One region of the Streptomyces sp. NPDC091377 genome, then DNA from elsewhere that is predicted to be linked to it. Evidence: riboswitches for the same ligand, from Rfam matches in the RefSeq annotation. Region 1 holds a riboswitch; each other region holds the start of a gene.
The links. Region 1 has a riboswitch for cobalamin ahead of ACIQNG_RS36265 (ABC transporter substrate-binding protein). Riboswitches for the same ligand answer to the same signal wherever they lie in the genome.
Positions count from the first base shown of each region.

Region 1 (5,485 bases):
GCTCGGGATGGGGCTCGGCACGGTCGGGGTGGTGCTCGCGGTGGCGTCGCTCGTGCAGTTCTCCGGCGGGATCGCGGGCGGCGCCCTCGCGGACCGGATCGGACTGCGCCGCACGATGCTGTGGGCGCTGGTGATCCGTACGGCCGGGTTCGTCGGTCTGCTCCTCGCCCTGCGCTGGCCGCCGCTCGCGGTCGCCGCGCTGGTGCTGACCTGCTGCGGCGCGGCGCTGTATCTGCCCGCCAACAAGGCGTATCTGGTGCACGGTGTGGACGAGGAGCGCCGTCCGGCGTTCCTGTCGGCGGGGAACGCGGCGCTGAACGCGGGCATGGCGGTGGGTCCGCTGATCGCCGGGCCGTTCGTGCTGTCCTCGCCGGGCTGGCTGTTCGTCGCCGTCACGGCCCTGTTCGTCCTGGTCACGGCGGGCCACAGCAGGCTCCCGGAGACGGGCGGGGACCGGTCGGCGGACGGCGGGGGCGAGCGGCAGGGCCTGCTGACCGGGGTGGCGGTGCTGCCGTTCGCCGCCAATCTCATCGCCTTCTATCTGTACTTCCACTTCCAGCACTTCCTCGCGGTGTACGCGGTCGAGCGGGCGTCCAGCGCGTTCTACAGCCTGGTCCTGCTGCTCTGCTTCACCCTGGTGATCGTCGTCCAGCCGTTGGCGTCCGGGCTGATCCGGCGGATGCCGTACGCCACGGCCCTCGTGGTCGGCTTCACGGGGCTGGCGGCCGGGCTCGCCGTGCTGGCGATCGGCACCCGGCCGGCGCTGCTGGCAGGCGGGGCGCTGATCACCCTCGGCGACATCGTGCTGTTCCTCAAGAACGACCTGGAGGCGCTGGCGCGCAGCCGGCGCTCGGACGCGGTGGTCTTCGGGCAGCAGCGGCTGGCCGCCGGGCTCGGCGCCTGCGCGAGCGGGGTGGTCGGCGGTCAGCTCTACAGCCTCGGCGAACAGGCCGGGAGCACCGGCTGGTTCTGGCTGCTGGCCGCCGTGCAGTGCGCGCTGCTGCCGCCGGTGCTGATCGCGCTGCGCGGTCGCGACACCGTGCCGGACCCCCTCCCGCACGGCTCCACCGATTCCCCCACGGCGACACCGAAGGAGACATGAGGCCGTATGACACGGACCGGCGGATTCCAGGACGACGACTTCTGGATCGAGTTCCACGACTTCCTCTTCTCCGAGCAGCGCCACACCCAGGCGGAGGAACTGCTGGCGACCTCACCGCTGCTGGCGTTCCCGTCCGGCGCGCGGGTGCTGGACCTGTGCTGCGGTCCGGGGGTGTTCACGGTGCCGCTGGCACGGCGCGGGCACCAGGTGACGGGCGTCGACCTGAGCCCGGCCCTGCTGGAGCGGGCCCGCAAGCACACCGCCGACGCGGGGGTCCAGGTGACGTATGTGCGGGCCGACGCGCGCGCGTACACGGAGCCGGCCGCCTTCGATGTGGTCCTCAACATGTTCACGTCGTTCGGATACTTCGAGGACCCGGCCGACAACGCGCGGGTGCTGCGCACGATGCGGGACTCTCTGGTGCCCGGGGGCACGCTCGTGCTGGATCTCGCGGGCAAGGAACTGCTGGCCCGCCGGGTCACCCCGCCGAAGGTGGTGCGGCGCGGGGACGATCTGATGGTGCAGACGGACTCCGTGCTGGACGACTGGGCGCGGCTGAGCAGCGAGTGGGTGCTGGTGCGGGGCGAGCGGGTGACGCGGGCCACCCTCGTGTGGTTCGTGTACAGCGCGGTGGAGTTGCGGCGGATGGCCGAGGAGGCGGGGTTCGGCCGGATCGAGGTCTTCGGCGGCTTCGACGGCCGTCCCTACGACGAGAACGCGGAGCGGCTGGTGCTGCGGGCGGTGCGGGAGGAGTGAGGCGGCGGGGGCCTGCCTTGGGACACCTGGTGGGCAGACCGTAGGATCAGCGGGTCATCGCCGCGACGGGAATCAGGAAGCCGGTGCGAATCCGGCACGGTCCCGCCACTGTGACCGGGGAGTGCACCCTTCACCACGCCACTGCGCGCCGCGCGGGAAGGCGAGGGGAACGTCGATCCGGGAGTCAGGACACTGGCCTGTCGCGGGCCCGATCCTAGGAGCGCGGACTCCCCAGGAGGCTTCACGTGTACGACGGCCTGTCCCGTCCCCCGCTGTCCACCCCTGCCCGTCGTCGCCCGGCCCTGCGCGCGGCGGCCCTCGCCCTGTCGGCCGCGCTGCTGGCCGCCGGCTGCGGTTCCTCCGGGAACGGCGCCGACGGCGAGGCCGGTTCGTCCGGTGCGCCGGGCTCGGCCGAGGGCTTTCCCGTCACCGTGGAGAACTGCGGTGTGAAGACGACGTACGACGAGCCGCCGTCGCGGGTCGTCACCATCCATCAGCACCCCGCCGAGCTGCTGCTGGCGCTGGGGCTGAAGGACAGGATGGTCGGCACCGCCTTCCCCGACTCGGCGGTGCTGCCGGAGCTGGAGAAGGACTACGAGGCGATCCCCGAGCTGGCGAAGAAGGAGCCGTCGTTCGAGACCGTGCTGGAGGCCGAGCCGGATCTCGTCTACGGCGGGTACGGCAGCGCCTTCGCCGAGAACGAGGGCCGCTCGCGCAAGGCGTTCACGGACGCCGGCATCGACACCTACCTCAACCGTGAGTACTGCGGCGGCGAGAAGGGGGTGACGATGCGGGACACCTACGACGAGATCCGCACCGTCGGGAAGATCTTCGGGGTGCCGGACCGGGCCGACGCGCTGGTCGCCGACCTCCAGGACCGGGTCGGCGAGGCGTCCTCGGCGGTGAAGGGCGAGTCGAAGGTGCCGGTGTTCGTGTACGACAGCGGCGACAAATCGGCGTTCACGGCCGGTGGCAAGGGGCTGGGCAGCGAGCTGATCGACCTCGCGGGCGGCGAGAACGTCTTCGCCGACCTGGACGAGGTGTTCGGGGACGTCTCCTGGGAACAGGTCGTCGAGCGCAAGCCCGAGGTCATCGCCATCTACGACTACGAGGGCGCGGGCAACGTCGAGCGCAAGAAGGAGTTCCTGCTCGGGCAGCCGGCGCTCGCCGAGGTGCCGGCCGTGAAGAACAAGCGGTTCGTCGTGCTGCCGCTGACCGCGACGCTGGTCGGCATCCGGTCGGCGTACGCGGTCGAGGATCTCGCGAAGGCGCTGCACCCCCAGAGCGTCCGGTGACCGTTCCGGTCACGGGGAGGTCCACCACCGTGAAGGGGCCGGGCCGGGCCGGCCGGGCCACGCTCGCCGGCACCGTGGCCGTTCTGGGTGTGCTGCTCGTGGTGTCCGCCACGGCGGGCCTCGCGATCGGTTCGGTGCAGGTGCCGCCCGGCCAGGTGTGGGGCATCGTCACCCACGCGCTGGGCGCCGGCTGGACCGAGCCCGACTGGTCGGGCGCGCGGGAGACCATCGTGCTGGACGTGCGGGCGCCGCGGGTGCTGCTGGGCGCGGTGGTCGGCGCCGGGCTCGCGGTGGTGGGCACCGCCATGCAGGCCCTGCTCCGCAATCCGCTCGCCGAGCCGTATCTGCTGGGCGTGTCCTCGGGGGCGTCCCTCGGGGCGGTCCTGGTCATCGTGTTCGGGGTGAACCTGCTCGGCACGGTGTCGCTGTCGGCCGCCGCGTTCGTGGGTGCCCTCGGCGCGCTGCTGCTGGTGTACGCGACGGCCCGTTCCGGCGGGCGGATCACCTCGGTGCGGCTGGTGCTGGCCGGGGTGGCGATCGCGGCCGTGCTGACCGCCCTGCTGGATCTGCTGCTGCTCACCACCGACCGGGGCAATCAGGCGCGTGAGGTGCTGGCCTGGACCCTGGGCGGGCTGGGCGGTGTCAACTGGGGCATGCTGTGGCTGCCGAGCACCGCCCTGGCGTCGGGCATCGGGATTCTGCTGGCGCAGGCCCGCAATCTGAATCTGCTGCTGGCGGGTGAGGAGGCGGCGACCACGATGGGGCTGGACGTGGCCCGGTTCCGGGCCCGGATGTTCGTCCTGCTCTCCCTGATCACCGGGGTGCTGGTGGCGGCGGCCGGGCCGATCGGGTTCGTCGGTCTGATCCTGCCGCACATCGTGCGGCTGTTCGTGGGCGGCGACCATCGCCGGGTGCTGCCGACGGCCGCGCTCGGCGGGGCGGTCTTTCTGATCTGGGCCGATATCGCGGCACGGACGGTCGCCGCGCCGCTGGAGATCCCCGTCGGGGTGCTCACGGCGCTGTGCGGGGGGCCGTTCTTCCTGTGGCTGATGCGCCGGGACGCCCGGCGCGGCACGGAACGAGGTGCGGTATGACGGCGACCGAACTGGCCGTCTCGGGGGTGACTCTCACCGCGGGCGCCCACCGGCTGGTGCGGGATGTCTCCCTGACCGCCGGCGCGGGCGAGGTGGTGGGCCTGGTCGGCCCCAACGGCAGCGGCAAGTCCAGTCTGCTGCGGGCCGTGTACCGGGTGCTGCGTCCGGCGAGCGGCGAGGTGCGGGTGGACGGTGCCGACGCCTGGGCGCTGCCCGTGCGGCAGGTGGCCCGTACGGTGGCGGCGGTGGTCCAGGAGGCGGGCGCCGACTTCGATCTGACGGTCCGTGAGGTGGTGGCGATGGGCCGTACCCCGCACAAGCGGCTCCTCGACGGGGACACCGCCGAGGACGCGCGGCTCATCGAGTGGGCGCTGGACGCGGTGGACGCCGTGGAGCTGGCCGGCCGCCCCTTCGACCAGTTGTCGGGCGGGGAGCGCCAGCGGGTGCTGATCGCCCGCGCCCTGGCCCAGCAGCCGTCGCTGCTGGTGCTGGACGAGCCGACCAATCATCTCGACATCCGCCACCAACTGGACGTCCTCGGCGCCCTGCGGCGCCTTCCCGCGACGGTGCTGGTGGCCCTGCACGACCTCAACCTCGCCGCGTACTACTGCGACCGCCTCTACGTCCTCGACGGCGGTGTGATCACCGCGTCGGGGCCGCCCGTCGAGGTGCTCACCCCCGGGCTGCTGGCCGAGGTGTACGGCGTGGCGAGCGAGGTCACGGTCCATCCGCGTACGGGGGCGCCCCAGGTGACGTTCCTGCCGTCGGAGGTGGTCCGGCCGGTGTGACGGGGCGCTCCGGCCGGTTCAGTGCCGGGACGCGGTCCGCAGCAGGCGCAGTTGGCCGATCTCGGCCACGTTCTTCATGAGTTCCGCGGTGGCCCAGGCGAGGGTGTCGGCGAGGGTGCGCTCGGGGTCGTCCTGCCAGGGGAGCGGCCCCGCGGGGCCGTCGAGATCGGCTTCGGTGAGCTGCTCCAGCCCGCCCCGCCAGTCCTCGCCCAGGGCGCGCAGCCAGGCGACGGCGTCGTCCGGCCCGGGCCACACGACGTCCGTCCGCGCGCGGGGGGTGCGGCCCCGCACCTGGTCCGTGGTCGCGCCCAGCCACCAGCCGAGGTGCCAGCTCACCCAGCCCGCGGTGGGGACCGGTACCGGGTCGGGCTCGGTGTCCGCCCAGTCGGGCACCCAGGTGCCGGTGGCGTCCTGCCGCAGCGTCCAGCACAGCCCGGCCGGCTCCCACAG
Region 1 is NZ_JBIVUE010000028.1:3,998-9,482, forward strand. Features, by position in the region: gene ACIQNG_RS36255 (MDR family MFS transporter) at 1-1,102, shown strand, start outside; gene ACIQNG_RS36260 (class I SAM-dependent methyltransferase) at 1,109-1,858, shown strand; cobalamin riboswitch at 1,893-2,074, shown strand; gene ACIQNG_RS36265 (ABC transporter substrate-binding protein) at 2,104-3,153, shown strand; gene ACIQNG_RS36270 (FecCD family ABC transporter permease) at 3,150-4,247, shown strand; gene ACIQNG_RS36275 (ABC transporter ATP-binding protein) at 4,244-5,035, shown strand; gene ACIQNG_RS36280 (DinB family protein) at 5,054-5,485, opposite strand, start outside.

Region 2 (5,485 bases), on a different contig from region 1:
CAGGGCGAGGGCCCAGATCCACCAGGCCAGCGGGTGCAGGATGCGCGGCAGACGGCGGGCGCGCGGGTCCGGCCCGCCGTCGTGCCGGGTGGCCGGGGCCGGTCCGGTCACCGCGCTCACGGGGTACGGCGACGGCGTCGGGCCATCGCGACCGACGCGCCGGCGATGGTCACGACCAGGGCGGCGCCGGCGAGCACCGGTACGACGGAGCCGGAGTCGTGGGCCGCGTCGGCCGCCGGGGCGGCGTCCACCACCCGGGGTCCGGGGCTGGACGCGGCGACCGCGGACGGGGTGGGTGAGGAGGCGTCGCTCCCGGCGCTCCCGGTCGGGCTCGGGGACGTGGTGGGTGAGGGCGGCGGGCTCTTCCTCGGGCTCTTCTTCGGCTTCTTCTCGGACTTGGTCGGCTTCGGGGCCGGGGTGTCCTTCGGCGGCTCGGTGGTGCGCCGGTCGGGGGCCGGGCCGGTGTCGACGCCGGGCGGCAGCGCGGGGGCCTTGTCGTCGTTGGCGGGCGGTCCGGCGTCGTCCTGGGGGCGGGTGTTCTTGGCGCGGAGTTGGTCGGGGGTGACCGTGGGGCGGCCCTCGGTGCCGCCGATGTCGGTGCCGCCGAAGATCCACAGGTCGACGCTGCCGGGCTTGGGCTTGTAGAGCATGGCGCCGAGTTGGCTGTAGCTCCAGTCGTTCTGGCCGGGGTCGGCGTGCCAGTAGGACCAGTAGGCGGAGGCGGGCGGGGTGAGGACGCAGTCGTCCTGGGCGGCGGTCGGGAACTGTTTGCCGTTCTTGTACCCGCTGTATCCGATGCGGCAGATGAACGCCGGGCCGTCGTGGCCGGTGCCGGTGGTGCGCCAGCCGCCCTGGTTGAGGAGTTCGTAGCCGGTGGTGGGGGTGGTGCCGCAGGAGCGCAGGATCGGGCCGCCCCAGTCGCTGAAGTCGACGGCGAGGACGGCGCCGGAGGTGGTGGTGCACCGGCCCATCGGCTGGGGGTCGGCCGCCGCGGGGGCGGTGGTGGCGGTGAGGGCGGCCGTGGTGAGGGCGAACGCGCCCATGACCCGGGCCGCCAGGGTGATCAGTCGTCTCATCGTCCGCTCCCTGTCCCGGCCCGGCGCCGGGTCACGACCACGACCCGCCAGCCTGCCAGCGTCATCAGTGCGGCGATCGCCGCGAGGGCCATGACCTGCACGCCGGTGGAGGCGAGTGCGCCGCTGCCGCCGTCGGCGCCGAGGCCGCCGTCCGATCCGCCCGCGCCGCCGGAGCCGCCGGAGTCGCCCGGGGTGACGATGTCCGGCGTCCCGCCGCTGTCGCTCGGGCGGGGTGTCGGTTGCGGGGAGGTGCCGTCGAGGCTGCGTTCCAGGTCGGCGAAGGAGATCCCGGTGGAGCCGCCGACGGCCTGGGTGGAGGCGCGCAGATCGGAGCCGCGCTGGCCCTCCTTCGCCACGTTGAAGCCGCCGTCGCCGTTCTGCTGCGCGGCGAGGAACCGGCGGGCGTCGGCGATCTCGTCCCGGTACGTCGCGGTGTCCAGCGACAGGCCCTGGACGGCGAGGGCGGCGGAGTTGACGGAGTTCCCCGCCGCGCCGGGGAAGCCTCCGTCGGCGAGTTGCCGGGTGGCGATCCAGCTGAGCGCCTCGTCCACGGCGGCGTCCTCACCGGCGAGGTCGAGGGCCATCGCGGCCATCGCGGTGGAGTCCACGTCAAAGTCGCCGGTGGGCGGGATCAGGCTCGGCCAGGCGCCGTTGTCGTGCTGGAGGCTCTTCAGGTAGGCGATGGGCTCCTGGGCCGCGTCCTCCTCGCCCGCCCTGAGCTGGGCGATGACGGCGAGGGACTGGGAGAAGACGGACGGGGCGTAGGTGTAGGCGCCCTTGGCCGCGCAGGAGCGGTCCGGTGCGGTGCTGGCGCCGGCGCACACGGCCTTCTCCAGCGCGGCGATCAGGTCGTGGCCCGCGAAGTCGCGCGGGTCGCGGCCGACGGCCTCGGCGAGCAGCGCGGTCTTGCCGAGGGAGCCGCCCGCCGCGTACCTGGTGCCGATGCCGGTCCAGTCGTTGACGGTGCGGTCCTCGCCGTCGGTTCCCTCCTGGTCGAGGAAGTCGACGATGCCGCGCAGCGTGGCGTTGTCCAGGCCGGTCGCGGCGAGCGCGTAGGCGCCGTCGATGGTCAGGCCGAAGTCGGCGCGGGAGGTGCCGGGTCCGGCGGTGTAGTACTGGCCCTGCTTGAGGCGGGCGGGGCCGGTGAGGTAGGCGACGCCCTTGGCCAGGTCCGGCCCTTCGCCCGGGGACGCCGTGGTCGACGGCGTCGGTGTGGGCGGCTCCGTCGGCTCGGGTGCCTTGGCGGTCAGGTCGGCGAGGCTCGTGCCGATTCCGGCGAGCACGGCGAGGGTGGTCGGGTAGACCACGGGGTCGGTGACGCCCTCCTCGAAGGCGAAGCCGCCGGCGTCGGTCTGTTCGCGTGAGAGCCAGCCGACGGCCGCGTCCGCGCGTCGGGTCTCACCGAGTGCGCGCAGCGCCTGGGCGGCGTAGGCGGTGGTGATCACCCCGGCGGTGGGGGAACCAGTGTAGGCGGGGAAGGCGCCGTCCAGGCGCTGGTTCTTCGTCAGGTACCGGCGTGCCTTGGCGACCTCGGCGGTGTGTCCGCCCGCCTTCCGGAGCACGAGGGCGACCAGGCCGGTGGTGCCGGCGTCGCCGTCGCAGTTCTCGCCGGGGCGGATCAGGATGCTGGTGACCCCGCCGTCGCGGCACTGGAGCCGGGCCAGCCGGTCGACCGTCGAGGCGGGTGGGGTCTGCCCGGCGCGCAGCAGGGCGAGCACGGCGAGGGCCTGGCCTTCGGTGTAGCCGGCGTCGCGGAAGTCGCCCCTGGCGGTGCAGCCGGGGGTGGGTCCGTCGCCCGAGTCGGGGCCGGCGGGGCAGACGTGCCGCAGGAGGTCGCCGGTGAGGTCGTGGCCTCCGAAGTCGCCCGGGTCGCGTCCGGTGACGGTGGCGAGGAGGGCGAGCCGGGCCGCCGCGGTGGCGTCGGGGGCCTGGTCGGCGCCTGCGGGGTAGGCGTGGGGGGTGGCGGTCCTGGCGAGGAAGTCGGTGACCTTGCGCAGGGTCGCGCCGGAGCCCTCGGCCGCGGCGAGGGCGTAGGCCGTCTGGACGGTCAGGAAGTGGTTGGGGCCTTCGGCGCCCTCGTCCACGATCCGCTCGCCGTCGGTGAGCCGGCCCTTCAGCCAGGCGGCGGCGCCGGGGGCGTCGATGTCGCCGGGGGCTCCGGTGGGGGTCGGGTCGGGGTCGGGCGTGCTCCCGCCGTCCGGTCGTACGTCGTCGGGGGTGAAGGTGGGGCGGCCGGTGGTGCCGCCGATGTCGGTGCCGCCGAACACCCAGGCGTCGACGTCGCCGTCGGCCGGCTTGCGGTCCATGGCGCCGTACTGGCTGTAGAACCAGGTGTCGTCCTCGGGACCGGCCACCCAGTACGACCAGTAGGCGGTGGCGGGCGGGGTCAGGACGCAGTCCTCGCGGTCCGGGGTCGGGTACGGGGTGCCGGAGGCGCCGTAGCCGATGCGGCAGATGAAGGCGGGGCCGTCGTGCCCGGTGCCCTCGGTGGTGAATCCGCCTTCGTGCAGCAGGTCGTAGCCGGTGGTGGGGGTGGTGTCGCAGCCGCGTTCCACCGTGCCCCCGAAGGGGCCGAAGTCGACGGCGACGACGGCGCCCTTGGTGGCGGTGCAGGTGCCGACGGGGTCGGCCGCCGCCGGGGAGGTGACGGTGAGGAAGGTGACGCAGGCGGCGACGAGCACCAGCAGTGCCGTCGTGGCCGCGGTCCAGGGCGCGGGTCTGCCGCCCGGCCGTCGTTCTCTGCGCTCTGCGGTCCGCACCGCGGCCCCCTCGTCTCACCGGTCCGGCGCGGGACGGGAACGTGGGGAAAGCCTCGCGGCACACGGGGGTCCCGTGCCCGGAGGCTGGTCGCACCACGCCGTAGTCCGCGACGGCGTCTGTCGCTCGTTCACGCTCCAGGCAGTCCGGCTCGCCCGGCGCGCGGCCGGGCCTACGGTTGCGGGTCAGCGCCGGATTTCGACCGGCTTCCCCTGGAACTCCTTGCGTAACAGGCGGATTTGAACACGGCCGGTACCCGCCGTCAAGGCGGCCGGAGGGGGCGCGCGGGGTGACATGGCTCCTATGGCGGCGCAATCCCCGGTCGGGTACCGTCCCGCACTGCCGAGTGGGGGAACCCGGTGGGAATCCGGGGCTGACGCGCAGCGGTGTGGGACGGCTGGAGGCCGGACCGAGCCCGAATGCCCAGGCGGCGCAGTTCTTCTGGCAGCCGGTCCACGCGTTCCGGACGGCGGTCGCGCCCCGCGCTGCTCGCCGGGCCATGGCCGCGTCCCTGATCCCAGGAGCAGCCCATGTCCCGTCCCGTCACCGCCGTACGCCGTTCCCGCCGGGTGGTCGTACGGCGTCTCGTCCTCACCTCGGCCGCCGGGCTCGGCGCCTTCGCGCTCACCGCGCTGCCCGCCTCGGCAACCGCCACGCCGGGGCAGATCGCCACCTCCAAGACCAATGGCGTCGCCTATCTCAAGTCCCTCCAGGCGGCGGACGGTTCGTACGCCGGGCCGGGGCTGTCCAACGAGTGGGCGTTCAGCGCGTTCGCCCCGGCCGGGACCGCCGCCGTGGACGTCGCACCGGGCGGGGACACCACGAAGAACGCCAGAACCGTCTACCGCGCTCTGCTCTCGACGAGCGGCTGGCCCTCCGCCACCCCCGTGGTCACCGACTACGAGCGGGCGACGCTCAACGCCTACGCGGCCGGTATCGACCCGGCCCGGGTCTCGGCGTCCCGGAACCTGATAGCGGACATCTACCGGTACTGGCAGACCGCGGAGCCCGGCTACTTCGGCCCCTCGGCCACCTTCAACGGCACGGTCTTCGCGGCGCTCGCGCTGAACGGGGCGAGGACCCAGTCCGGGCAGGTCCGCGTCCCCCAATCCCTGCGGGACGCGATGGTCACCCGGGTCCGCGCCAACCAGCACAACGACGGCGGCTGGAACTACAGCAAGGCCGAGGGCAACCCGGCCCAGCTCGCCGCCCCCAGCGACATCGACATGACCGGCGCCGCGATGGCCGCGCTGTGTGTGTCCGGCGTCCCGAACACGGACCCGGACATCACGCAGGCCAAGGCGTTCCTCAAGAGCAAGCTCGTCGCGAACAGCGGCGCCTTCAACGCCATGTTCGGGGTCAACACCGACTCCAACGGCTGGGCGGTCTCCGGCCTCAACGCCTGCGGCATCAACCCGCAGACCGGTGACTTCCTCACCGCCCTGGGCAAGACGCCGGTGGACTTCCTCATCGCCCAGCAGTTCAACCCGGGCGGCGGCTTCAAGTACCTGCCCAGTGACACCGCGCCGTCGGCGTACGCCTCCATCGACGGGCTGCGCGCGGTGGCGGGCGGCGGCTTCACCTCCGCCCCGCCGGTCCCGACGACGCCGGGCGCCCCGCGATGGGTGGGCCAGGGCTCCTTCACGTCCGGC
Region 2 is NZ_JBIVUE010000005.1:197,520-203,004, forward strand. Features, by position in the region: gene ACIQNG_RS13365 (energy-coupling factor transporter transmembrane component T) at 1-111, opposite strand, end outside; gene ACIQNG_RS13370 (hypothetical protein) at 117-1,076, opposite strand; gene ACIQNG_RS13375 (prenyltransferase/squalene oxidase repeat-containing protein) at 1,073-3,835, opposite strand; cobalamin riboswitch at 3,955-4,091, opposite strand; cobalamin riboswitch at 4,183-4,258, shown strand; gene ACIQNG_RS13380 (prenyltransferase/squalene oxidase repeat-containing protein) at 4,364-5,485, shown strand, end outside.
Region 2: it holds a riboswitch for cobalamin, as region 1 does, so the genes downstream of both, ACIQNG_RS13375 (prenyltransferase/squalene oxidase repeat-containing protein) here and ACIQNG_RS36265 (ABC transporter substrate-binding protein) in region 1, are expected to answer to the same signal.

Region 3 (5,485 bases), on a different contig from region 1:
TCCTCGCGGTCCCCGTCGCCGGTGCCTACCACCTCTCCATGGCCTCCGGGTACAACCTGGTCGGGCGTCCGCCCGTCGCCGCCGTCAGCGACGGCCAGGCCCGGCTGCTGGTCCGCCGTGAGTCCCTGGAGGACATCCGCGCCCGCGACATCGGGTTGTAGCGGGGCGCGGACGGGGGAGGGCCGAGGGCCGGGAGAGGCGTACACCGCGTACGCCTCTCCCGGCCCTCGCCCTGTCACCGCGCTACTTCGGCCCCGGCTCCGGCGCGATCTCCGCCCGCACGGTGCGGGCGGCGGACACCAGGTGTTCCAGGGAGGCCCGGGTCTCGGGCCAGGCGCGGGTCTTCAGTCCGCAGTCGGGGTTGACCCACAGGCGCTCGGCGGGGATGGCCCTGAGCCCGGTGCGCAGCAGGTCGGCCGCCTCCTGCGCGCCCGGTACCCGGGGGGAGTGGATGTCGTAGACGCCGGGGCCGGCCTCGCGGGGGTAGCCGTGGGCGGCCAGTTCGCGGGCGACCTGCATGTGGGAGCGGGCCGCCTCCAGGCTGATGACGTCGGCGTCGAGGTCGTCGATGGCCTGGACGATGTCGCCGAACTCGGCGTAGCACATGTGGGTGTGGATCTGGGTGTCCGGCCGGACCCCGGCCGTGGTCAGCCGGAACGCCTCGGTGGCCCAGTCCAGGTAGCCGGGCCGGTCGGCGGTCCGCAGGGGCAGGGTCTCGCGCAGTGCGGGTTCGTCGACCTGGATGACGGAGGTTCCGGCGGCCTCCAGGTCGGTGACCTCGTCGCGCAGGGCGAGCGCCACCTGGCGGGCGGTGTCGGCGAGGGGCTGGTCGTCGCGGACGAAGGACCAGGCGAGCATGGTGACCGGCCCGGTGAGCATGCCCTTGACGGGGCGGGTGGTGAGCGACTGGGCGTAGGTGGTCCAGCGCACCGTCATGGGGCGGGGGCGGGAGATGTCGCCGGCCAGGACGGGCGGGCGGACGTAGCGGGTGCCGTAGGACTGGACCCAGCCGTGCTGGGTGGCGAGGTAGCCGGTGAGCTGTTCGGCGAAGTACTGGACCATGTCGTTGCGTTCGGGCTCGCCGTGCACGAGGACGTCCAGTCCGGTCTTCTCCTGGAAAGAGATCACCTCCTGGATCTCTGTCTTGATGCGGTCCTCGTAGCCGGCGGTGTCGATACGGCCCGCGCGCAGGTCGGCGCGGGCGGCGCGCAGTTCGTCGGTCTGCGGGAAGGAGCCGATGGTGGTGGTCGGCAGCAACGGCAGCCCGAGGTGGGCGCGCTGCGCGGAGGTGCGCCGCGCGTAGGGCTGCGAGCGGCGGGTGTCGGTGGCGGTGACCGCGGCGGCGCGGTCCCGGACAGCGGGGTCGCGGGTGATCGGGGAGTGCTCGCGGGAGGCGAGGTCGGCGCGGTTGGCGGCGAGTTCCGCGGCGATGGCGTCGGTGCCCTGGGCGAGGCCCTTGGCGAGGGTGGCGATCTCCGAGGTCTTCTGCCGGGCGAAGGCGAGCCAGCGCCGCACCTGGGGTTCGATGTCCCGTTCCAGGCCGGTGTCGAGCGGGACGTGCAGCAGGGAGCAGGAGGCGGCGACGTCGACGCGGTCGGCCAGGCCCAGCAGGGTGGCGAGGGTGGACAGGGAGCGGGAGAAATCGTTGATCCAGATGTTGCGGCCGTTGACGACCCCGGCCACCAGCCGCTTGCCGGGCAGCCCGCCGGCCGCCGCCAGCGCGTCCAGGTTCGCGGCGGCGGCTTCGGTGAAGTCCAGCGCCAGTCCCTCCACCGGTGCCTTCGCCAGCACCGGGAGGGCTTCGCCGAGATGGTCGAAGTACGACGCCACCAGCAGCTTCGGCCGGTCGGTGAGGGCGCCGAGGTCGCGGTAGGCGCGGGCGGCGGCGTTCAGTTCGGCCGGGGTGCGGTCCTGCACCAGCGCGGGCTCGTCCAACTGCACCCACTCGGCGCCGGCCGCCCGCAGATCGGCCAGGACCTCGGCGTAGACGGGCAGCAGCCGGTCCAGCAGGGTCAGCGGCTCGAAGTCGGCGGCCACCCCGGGCGCGGGCTTGGCGAGGAGGAGGAAGGTGACCGGCCCGACCAGCACCGGACGCGCCGCCAGCCCGAGCGCGAGGGCCTCCCTCAACTCGCCGACCTGCTTGCCGGGGTCGGCGCTGAACACCGTGTCCGGGCCCAGCTCCGGGACCAGGTAGTGGTAGTTCGTGTCGAACCACTTCGTCATCTCCAGCGGCGCCATCTCCTGGGTGCCGCGGGCCATCGCGAAGTAGCCGTCCAGGGCGTCCGCGTCGACCGCCGTCCGGTGCCGGGCGGGGATCGCGCCGACCATCACGGTGGCGTCCAGGACGTGGTCGTACAGCGAGAAGTCACCGGTGGGGACCTCGGTGATGCCGGCGTCGGCCAGTTCATGCCAGTGGGCGCGGCGCAGCGCGGTGGCCGTCGCGGTGAGTGCGGTGGCGTCGGTGCGGCCCTTCCAGTAGCCCTCGATCGCCTTCTTCAGCTCCCGGTGCCGTCCCTGGCGGGGGTAGCCGTACACAGTGGCCTGGGTCGCCGCGGCTGCGGACGTGCGGGTCACGGAGATCTCCTTCGCGAGATGAATCCCTGAGATCCCGGGGACGGGACGGGGGCGCGAAGGGTGACGGGACCGGACGGAAGCGGCCTTCGGCCGTCCGCTCGGTCTGTACGCCGACCCGCCCACGAGGTCACCGGGATGTCCGCGCGCGAGTGGTTCGCGCACGGGCAGATGGCAGGTCTTCGGACTCGCGGGCACGTTCCCCGGTGGCACACCGGAGGACACCTACAGGCCGTCGCTTCCCAGACCCCGAGGGGTCCAGTGCGTATGACGGCGGTCGTTCCCGCTCACCGCTGCGGGGCAGTCCCGGATTCCCACCGGGTTCCCTCTTACGACGCCTCCCGCCTGGCGGACGGGGCGAACCAGCTGCACCGGCCACCTTAACCGCACGGCGGCTCGTAGCGCAGTGGGGTGAGCTGATGGACGTCGTAGCGCAGCCGCAGGGCGGCGACGGCCGCGTGGTCGATCTGATCGCCGTCGGCGGCCAGGAGGTCCATCAGTTCCTCGAAGTACCGCTCGTGCGCCGGGGGAGGGGCGGCCTGGAAGAGCACCCGGGCCGGCGCTCCGCCCGGGTTGGCGAAGGCGTGCGGACAGCCCGGCGGTACGAACAGCAGAGTGCCGGGGCCGGCCCGCACCGCCCGTTCGCCGGACGCCGACTCCCACTCCCGCCAGCGGTCGGGCGTCCGCACCAGCGGTTCGAAGGCGAGCACCTCCAACTCGCCCTCGATGACGTAGAACAACTCCTCGCTGTGCGTGTGGGTGTGGGCGCCCACGTCGAATCCGGGCGGGACGACGACCTCGAAGGTGGAGGCGGTCCGGGAGTGCGCGCCGGTCACCTTGAAGGTGACGTGCTGGGCGGCGGCGGCCATGGTCCGGCCGCCGCCGGGCGGCAGCACCAGCCCGGCGGACGGGACGATCGCGGTCATGCTCCTCCGCTCACGAGGGGGTCCGTGTGCGCGACGGCTCCTGCGTTCACGAGGGGGCCCGTGTGCGCGACGGCCTTTTCGCTCATGAGGGGCCCTCGGTGGCCACGGCCGGGGTGTCGCCGCTGCGCTCCGTGGGGTCGGGCGTGTCGGTGACCCAGCGGCCCAGGGAGATCTCCGCGGTGATGCCGGGGCCGAAGCCCGCGATCATGCCCAGCGCGCCGGGCGGGCAGCCGCCCTCCTCGAACAACCGTCGCAGGGCGTCCAGGACCACCGCGCTCGCGATGTTCCCGTAGTCGGCGAGGGTGGCCCGGCTGAAGCGGAACTTCTCCGGCGGGACGGCGAGATAATGGCTGAGGTCGTCCAGGATGCGCGGGCCGCCCGCGTGGATCAGATAGAAACCCTGTGTGCTGACGTCCCGCTGGTGCTGGGCGGCCAGGGAGGACAGCGCGGGCGCCAACTGCTTCATCGTGCCCGGGACCCGCCGGTCCAGCATGAAGTGGAAGCCCGTGGGACGGACCCGGTAGGCGATCCAGTCCTCGCTGTCCGGCACCAGGTACGAGCCGTTGGCCTCCAGACTCACGCCCGTTCCGCCGGAGCCGCGGACCACGGCGGCGGCCACCGCGTCCCCGAACAGTCCGTTGGAGAGCATGTTCCCCACGGTCAGATCGGTCGGCTGGTAGCACAGCGAGCAGAACTCGCAGGCCACGATGAGGGCGTTGGAACCGGGGTGGGCCGCGCAGAAGTCATGGGCGCGGTTGATGGCCGCGCCGCCCGCCGCGCAGCCGAGCTGGGCGATGGGGATCTGACGGCAGTCGTAGCGGAACCCCAGGGCGTTGATCATCCAGGCGGTCAGCGAGGGCATCATGAAGCCCGTGCACGAGACATAGATGATGACGTCGATGTCCCGGGGGCCGAGCCCCGCGTGGGCGAGGGCCCGCTCGACCACGTCCGGGACGCGCGCCTTCGCCTCCGCCTCGTACGTCTCCGTACGCGCCTCTAACCCCGGGTGCCGCAAGGTCTTCTCCAGCGGCTGCACGACATGGCGTTTGCTGACGCCGGTGTTGCCGATCAGACGGAGCGCCAGCGGCAGTTGTTCATGGCCCCTGTACAACGACCGGGCCAGGCTCAGCGTCTGTTCATGCGTGATCGTGTACTCGGGCACGGCCACCGCCGGGCAGCACAGGACGGGCATGGAGTTCCCCCTTCAGAGATGATCCGTTTCAGCGAGATCCGTCTCGGCAGACCGGTCCTTGCCCTTCATGTCCCTGGAACATGCGACAAGCCCACTAAACACCCTCGATAGCGTGAGATGGGCGCCCGTGGGCAAGGGAAGGGGCGCGGGACGCGGGGTGGTGCCGGGGTGCGCGCGGGCGTGCGCGACGCTCGGCGACCGGCGGACCGGTACGACGTAAGCGCCGTGGGCGCCGTCAGGGGCGGGGTTTGTGGGGAGTGCGGGGCGCGCACCCTTTTATTGAATTCAGCGTGCATGGGGTTATTTCTCTGTCATATGCGTCGGCCGGTGCGCGCGTATTTCCGTGTTCCGTTCTTCGGGAAAGTCGAGAAATTCGGGAAAGTCGATCGTCTATTCGAGTAAAGGGAGAACTCATGTCCCAGCAGTCCGCTCAGTCACACGACAGCGTGCGTCCGCCGCGTCCGCCGCTCGTCCTGGACCCCAACGGCGCCGACTGGCAGTCGGAGTTCCGGACCCTGCGCGACAGCGGGTCGGCCGTCCGGGTCGACATCCTCGGGGTGACCGCGTGGTCGGTCGCCGACCCCGCCCTGCTCAAGCAGTTGCTCACCAGCCCCGACGTCTCCAAGGACGCCCGCACCCACTGGCCGGACTTCGGGAACCGGGTCACCACCTGGCCGCTCGCCCTGTGGGTCGCGGTGCAGAACATGTTCACCGCGTACGGCGGTGACCACCGGCGGCTGCGCCGGCTGATCTCCCCCACGCTCAGCGCCCGCCGGATCGCCGCGCTCGCCCCCAT
Region 3 is NZ_JBIVUE010000004.1:371,421-376,905, forward strand. Features, by position in the region: gene lysA (diaminopimelate decarboxylase) at 1-161, shown strand, start outside; gene metE (5-methyltetrahydropteroyltriglutamate--homocysteine S-methyltransferase) at 244-2,574, opposite strand; cobalamin riboswitch at 2,727-2,953, opposite strand; gene ACIQNG_RS11900 (cupin domain-containing protein) at 2,952-3,497, opposite strand; gene ACIQNG_RS11905 (type III polyketide synthase) at 3,580-4,689, opposite strand; gene ACIQNG_RS11910 (cytochrome P450) at 5,103-5,485, shown strand, end outside.
Region 3: it holds a riboswitch for cobalamin, as region 1 does, so the genes downstream of both, metE (5-methyltetrahydropteroyltriglutamate--homocysteine S-methyltransferase) here and ACIQNG_RS36265 (ABC transporter substrate-binding protein) in region 1, are expected to answer to the same signal.

Region 4 (5,485 bases), on a different contig from region 1:
TCTCAGGTGGTGACCAGTTGGGGCTATCAGATCTCCCCGGAGGACCTGGCGCAGGCGGCGAAGAACGTCGAGGAAGCCTCATTGCAGTCCCGTACCGGTGGCGCCCCGACTCTCGCGGTCGGTGTCTCGGAGATCTTCTCCCAGGTCACCGGGGGCGGGATGCGGGCCTTCTGGTACCACTTCGCGATCATGTTCGAGGCGCTGTTCATCCTGACCGCGCTGGACGCCGGCACCCGGGTCGGCCGGTTCATGCTCCAGGACATGCTGGGGAACGTCTACCGGCCGTTCAAGAACATCAGCTGGAAGCCCGGCCTGATCCTCACCAGCGCGATCGTGTGCGGGCTGTGGGGCTACTTCCTGTGGGTCGGCGTCCATGAGCCGCTCGGCGGGATCAACCAGCTCTTCCCGATCTTCGGTATCGCCAACCAGTTGCTGGCCGCCGTCGCGCTCGCCGTCTGCACCACGCTGCTGGTGAAGTCGGGCCGCCTGAAGTGGGCCTGGGTGACGGGAGTCCCGCTGGTCTGGGACGCGACGGTCACCCTGACCGCCAGCTACCAGAAGGTGTTCTCCTCCGACCCGCGGGTCGGCTTCTTCAAGCAGCGCGAGATCTACCAGGACGCCATCGACAAGGGCCAACTGCTCAAGCCCGCGACGTCCATGGACGACATGCGCACCATCGTCACCAACTCCACGGTCGACGGGGTCCTCTCGGCCGTGCTCGCGCTGCTGGTCGTCGTGGTGCTCGTGGACGCGGCCCGGATCTGCGTCCGCCATGTCCGCCGCCCGGCCCTGTCCACGCTCAGCGAGGCGCCGTACGTGGAGTCGAAGATCGTGGCCCCGGACGGGCTGTTCCCGACCAAGGCGGAGAAGGAGGAGGCGGCACGTCATGCGATCGGCACTGCTCCGGGCCCTTGATGTCCCACGGGCGCTGCGCGGGATCCGCTGGTACCTGCGCGAACTGACCGACGAATCGGCCTACGACCGTTACTGCGCCCATCTGCGCAAGGGCCGGCCGGACGCGGAGGTGCCGTCCCGGCGCGACTTCGAGCGCATGCGCACGGACCGCCAGGAGACCGACCCCCGCGAGGGCTTCCGCTGCTGCTGACCCCGGGCGCTCGGCCGGAAACCCGGCGGCACCGGGGGCCACCGCCCGGCACACTCGCCCCATGGACCTCACGATCAGACCCGCCCGCCCCGACGAGTACCTCCGGCTCGGTGAGCTGGTGGCCGACGCCTATCTTCGGGAGGGGCTGCTGGACTACGGGGAGGAGGATCCGTATCTCCCCGTGCTGAGGGACGTCGCGCGCCGGGCGGAGGTCGCCGAGGTGTGGGTGGCCACCACGCCGGACCCAGCCGCGACCCCGCCGGACACGGTCACCGTCCTGCCGGACCCAGCCGTCACCCCGCCGGGCACGGTCACCGCCACGCCGGACCCAGCCGCCGTCCCGCCGGGCGCGGTCACCGCCACGCCGGACACGGCCGCCACCTCGCCGGGCACGGTCACCGCCACGCCGGACCCAGCCGCCGTCCCGCCGGACAAGGTCGCCGCCCCGCCGGTCGCCGTCCTCGGGACCGTCACCTTCGTGCCGTCGGGGGGCAACCCCATGGCCGACATCGCGCGGCCGGACGAGGCCGAGATACGGATGCTGGCGGTTGCCCCCGAGGCCCGCGGACAGGGCGTGGGGGAGGCTCTCGTACGCGCCTGTGTGGCGCGCGCGGCCGGGGCCGAGCGGGTCGTGCTCTCCACCCAGAGCGCCATGCACGCCGCCCACCGGCTCTACGAACGGCTCGGGTTCATCCGCAGCCCGCACCGGGACTGGAATCCCGTACCGGAGCTGGACGACCTCACTCTCCTCACCTACGAGTTGACACTGTGAAACCGTCGCGACACAACATCTGGGGGTGACGCGACAGCGCGGCACAAGATGTATGCTCATGCTCGCTGTCGCCGCAGGGGAATCCGGTGCGAATCCGGAACTGTCCCGCAACGGTGTACTTGTGCGTGTTCGCGGGGTTTCGCGGCACGCGCCTGGTCAGTCCGAGGACCTGCCGACGGCGCACCCGACCACCCGGTCCGGGTGCAGGACGTCCGGGCCTCGTGGAATGGGCCGGTGGACGCGACGCCCCGTGCGCTCGTGAGCTGCCCCCTGCCCTCGGCGAGGTCCCGTGCCGAGCGAGGGAGAGCCCCACGTGACGATCGCGCCAGCCGACCCGGCTTCAGCAGTTGCCTCCGCCGCCACCCCCGTGGCCGCCGAGGGGAACGACGGTCCAGGTGCCGCGCTGCTGCGGACCCTGACCGAGCTGACCGCCGACCTCACCGACGCCGACCCCGGGCGGGTGGCCGCCGCCGCGTTGCGCGGCCGTTCCGCCCGGGCCGACGAGGCGGAGTTGCGGGAGCTGGCGACCGAGGCCGCCGCAGGGCTGATCTCCGAGGACCCCGCCTACTCGCGGCTGGCCGCCCGGCTGCTGACCCGCTCCATCGCCGCCGAGGCCGCCTCGCAGGGCGTCACCACCTTCACCGGCTCGGTGGCGACCGGTCACCGCGAGGGCCTGATCGCCGATCGCACCGCCGACTTCGTGACCCTGCACGCGGCCCGGCTGGACGCGCTGATCGACCCGGCCGCCGACGACCGCTTCGGCTACTTCGGGCTGCGCACCCTGCACAGCCGCTATCTGCTGCGCCACCCGATCACCCGCAAGGTGATCGAGACCCCCCAGCACTTCCTGCTCCGGGTCGCCGCGGGGCTCGCCGAGGACGACAGCGTCCGCGCGCTGGACGAGGTCGCCGCGCTCTACGGGCTGATGAGCCGGCTGGACTATCTGCCGTCCTCCCCCACCCTGTTCAACTCCGGCACCCGCCACCCCCAGATGTCCTCCTGCTACCTCCTGGACTCCCCCAAGGACGAGCTGGACTCCATCTACGACCGCTACCACCAGGTCGCCCGGCTCTCCAAGCACGCCGGCGGCATCGGTCTGTCGTACTCCCGGATCCGTTCGCGCGGCTCGCTGATCCGCGGCACCAACGGACACTCCAACGGCATCGTGCCGTTCCTGAAGACCCTGGACGCCTCGGTCGCCGCGGTGAACCAGGGCGGCCGGCGCAAGGGCGCGGCGGCGGTCTACCTGGAGACCTGGCACTCCGACATCGAGGAGTTCCTGGAGCTGCGGGACAACACCGGTGAGGACGCCCGCCGGACCCACAACCTCAATCTGGCGCACTGGGTGCCGGACGAGTTCATGCGCCGGGTCGACACGGACGCGCAGTGGTCGCTGTTCTCCCCGGCGGACGTGCCCGAGCTGGTCGACCTGTGGGGCGAGGAGTTCGACGCGGCCTACCGCGAGGCCGAGCGCAAGGGCCTGGCCCGGCGCACGCTCCCCGCGCGTGAGCTGTACGGCCGGATGATGCGCACCCTCGCGCAGACCGGCAACGGCTGGATGACCTTCAAGGACGCCGCCAACCGCACGGCCAACCAGACCGCGCGGCCCGGCCAGGTCATCCACTCCTCCAACCTCTGCACGGAGATCCTGGAGGTCACCGACGACGGTGAGACGGCCGTCTGCAACCTGGGCTCGGTCAATCTCGGCGCGTTCGTGGACCGGGCCGGCGGCGACCTGGACTGGGAGCGCCTGGACGAGACGGTCCGTACGGCCGTGACCTTCCTCGACCGGGTCGTGGACATCAACTTCTACCCGACCGAGCAGGCGGGCCGCTCCAACTCCCGCTGGCGTCCGGTGGGCCTGGGCGCGATGGGCCTCCAGGACGTCTTCTTCAAGCTGCGGCTGCCGTTCGACTCGCCCGAGGCGAAGGCCCTGTCCACGAAGATCGCCGAGCGGATCATGCTGGCCGCCTACGAGGCGTCCGCGGACCTGGCCGAGCGGCACGGCCCGCTGCCCGCGTGGGAGATGACCCGTACCGCGCAGGGCGTGCTGCACCCCGACCACTACGGGGTGGAGCCGGTCTGGCCGGAGCGCTGGGCGGCGCTGCGCGCCCGGATCGCCGCCACCGGGATGCGCAACTCCCTGCTGCTCGCGATCGCCCCGACCGCCACCATCGCCTCCATCGCGGGCGTGTACGAGTGCATCGAGCCGCAGGTGTCCAACCTGTTCAAGCGCGAGACGCTGTCCGGGGAGTTCCTCCAGGTCAACTCGTATCTGGTGCAGGATCTGAAGAACCTCGGTGTGTGGGACGCCCGGACCCGTGAGGCGCTGCGCGACGCCAACGGCTCGGTGCAGGGCTTCGGGTGGATCCCGCAGGAGGTGCGGGGGCTGTACCGCACGGCGTGGGAGATCCCGCAGCGCGGTCTGATCGACATGGCCGCGGCCCGCACCCCGTATCTGGACCAGGCGCAGTCCCTGAACCTGTTCCTGGAGACGCCGACCATCGGCAAGCTGTCGTCGATGTACGCGTACGCCTGGAAGTCGGGGCTGAAGACCACGTACTACCTGCGTTCGCGTCCGGCGACCAGGATCGCGCGGGCGGCCCAGGGCCAGGCGCCCGCCGCGAAGACCATCCCCGTCCAGCAGGTCGCCGACCCCGACGCCGTCGCCTGCTCCCTTGAGAACCCCGAGTCCTGCGAGGCATGCCAGTAATGTCAGCGATGTCGACATCCGCCCGTCACCAGAACCTGCTCGACCCCGGGTTCGAGCTGACGCTCCGCCCGATGCGCTACCCCGATTTCTACGAGCGCTACCGGGACGCCATCAAGAACACCTGGACCGTGGAGGAGGTGGACCTTCACTCGGACGTGGCGGACCTCGCCAAGCTCTCCCCCGAGGAGCAGCATCTGATCGGCCGGCTGGTGGCGTTCTTCGCCACGGGTGACTCGATCGTGGCGAACAACCTGGTGCTGACGCTGTACAAGCACATCAACTCCCCGGAGGCCCGGCTGTATCTGAGTCGGCAGCTCTTCGAGGAGGCCGTGCACGTCCAGTTCTATCTGACGCTGCTCGACACCTATCTGCCCGATCCGGAGGACCGGACGGCGGCGTTCGCGGCGGTGGAGAACATCCCCTCGATCCGCGAGAAGGCCGGGTTCTGCTTCAAGTGGATCAACGAGGTCGAGAAGCTGGACCGGCTGGAGAGCCAGTCCGACCGGCGCCGTTTCGTGCTGAATCTGATCTGCTTCGCCGCGTGCATCGAGGGCCTGTTCTTCTACGGTGCCTTCGCGTACGTCTACTGGTTCCGCAGCCGGGGTCTGCTGCACGGTCTCGCCACCGGCACCAACTGGGTGTTCCGCGACGAGACGATGCACATGTCCTTCGCGTTCGACGTGGTGGACACCGTGCGCAAGGAGGAGCCCGAGCTGTTCGACGAGGGGCTCCGGCAGGAGGTCACCGACATGCTGCGGGAGGCCGTGGAGGCCGAGTTGCAGTTCGCGCGCGACCTGTGCGGTGACGGCCTGCCCGGGATGAACACCGAGTCGATGCGGCAGTACCTGGAGTGCGTGGCCGATCAGCGGCTCACCCGGTTGGGCTTCGCGCCCGT
Region 4 is NZ_JBIVUE010000001.1:882,776-888,260, reverse strand. Features, by position in the region: gene ACIQNG_RS03915 (carbon starvation CstA family protein) at 1-915, shown strand, start outside; gene ACIQNG_RS03910 (YbdD/YjiX family protein) at 887-1,105, shown strand; partial or broken gene ACIQNG_RS03905 (GNAT family N-acetyltransferase) at 1,560-1,877, shown strand; cobalamin riboswitch at 1,923-2,069, shown strand; gene ACIQNG_RS03900 (ribonucleoside-diphosphate reductase subunit alpha) at 2,191-4,590, shown strand; gene ACIQNG_RS03895 (ribonucleotide-diphosphate reductase subunit beta) at 4,599-5,485, shown strand, end outside.
Region 4: it holds a riboswitch for cobalamin, as region 1 does, so the genes downstream of both, ACIQNG_RS03900 (ribonucleoside-diphosphate reductase subunit alpha) here and ACIQNG_RS36265 (ABC transporter substrate-binding protein) in region 1, are expected to answer to the same signal.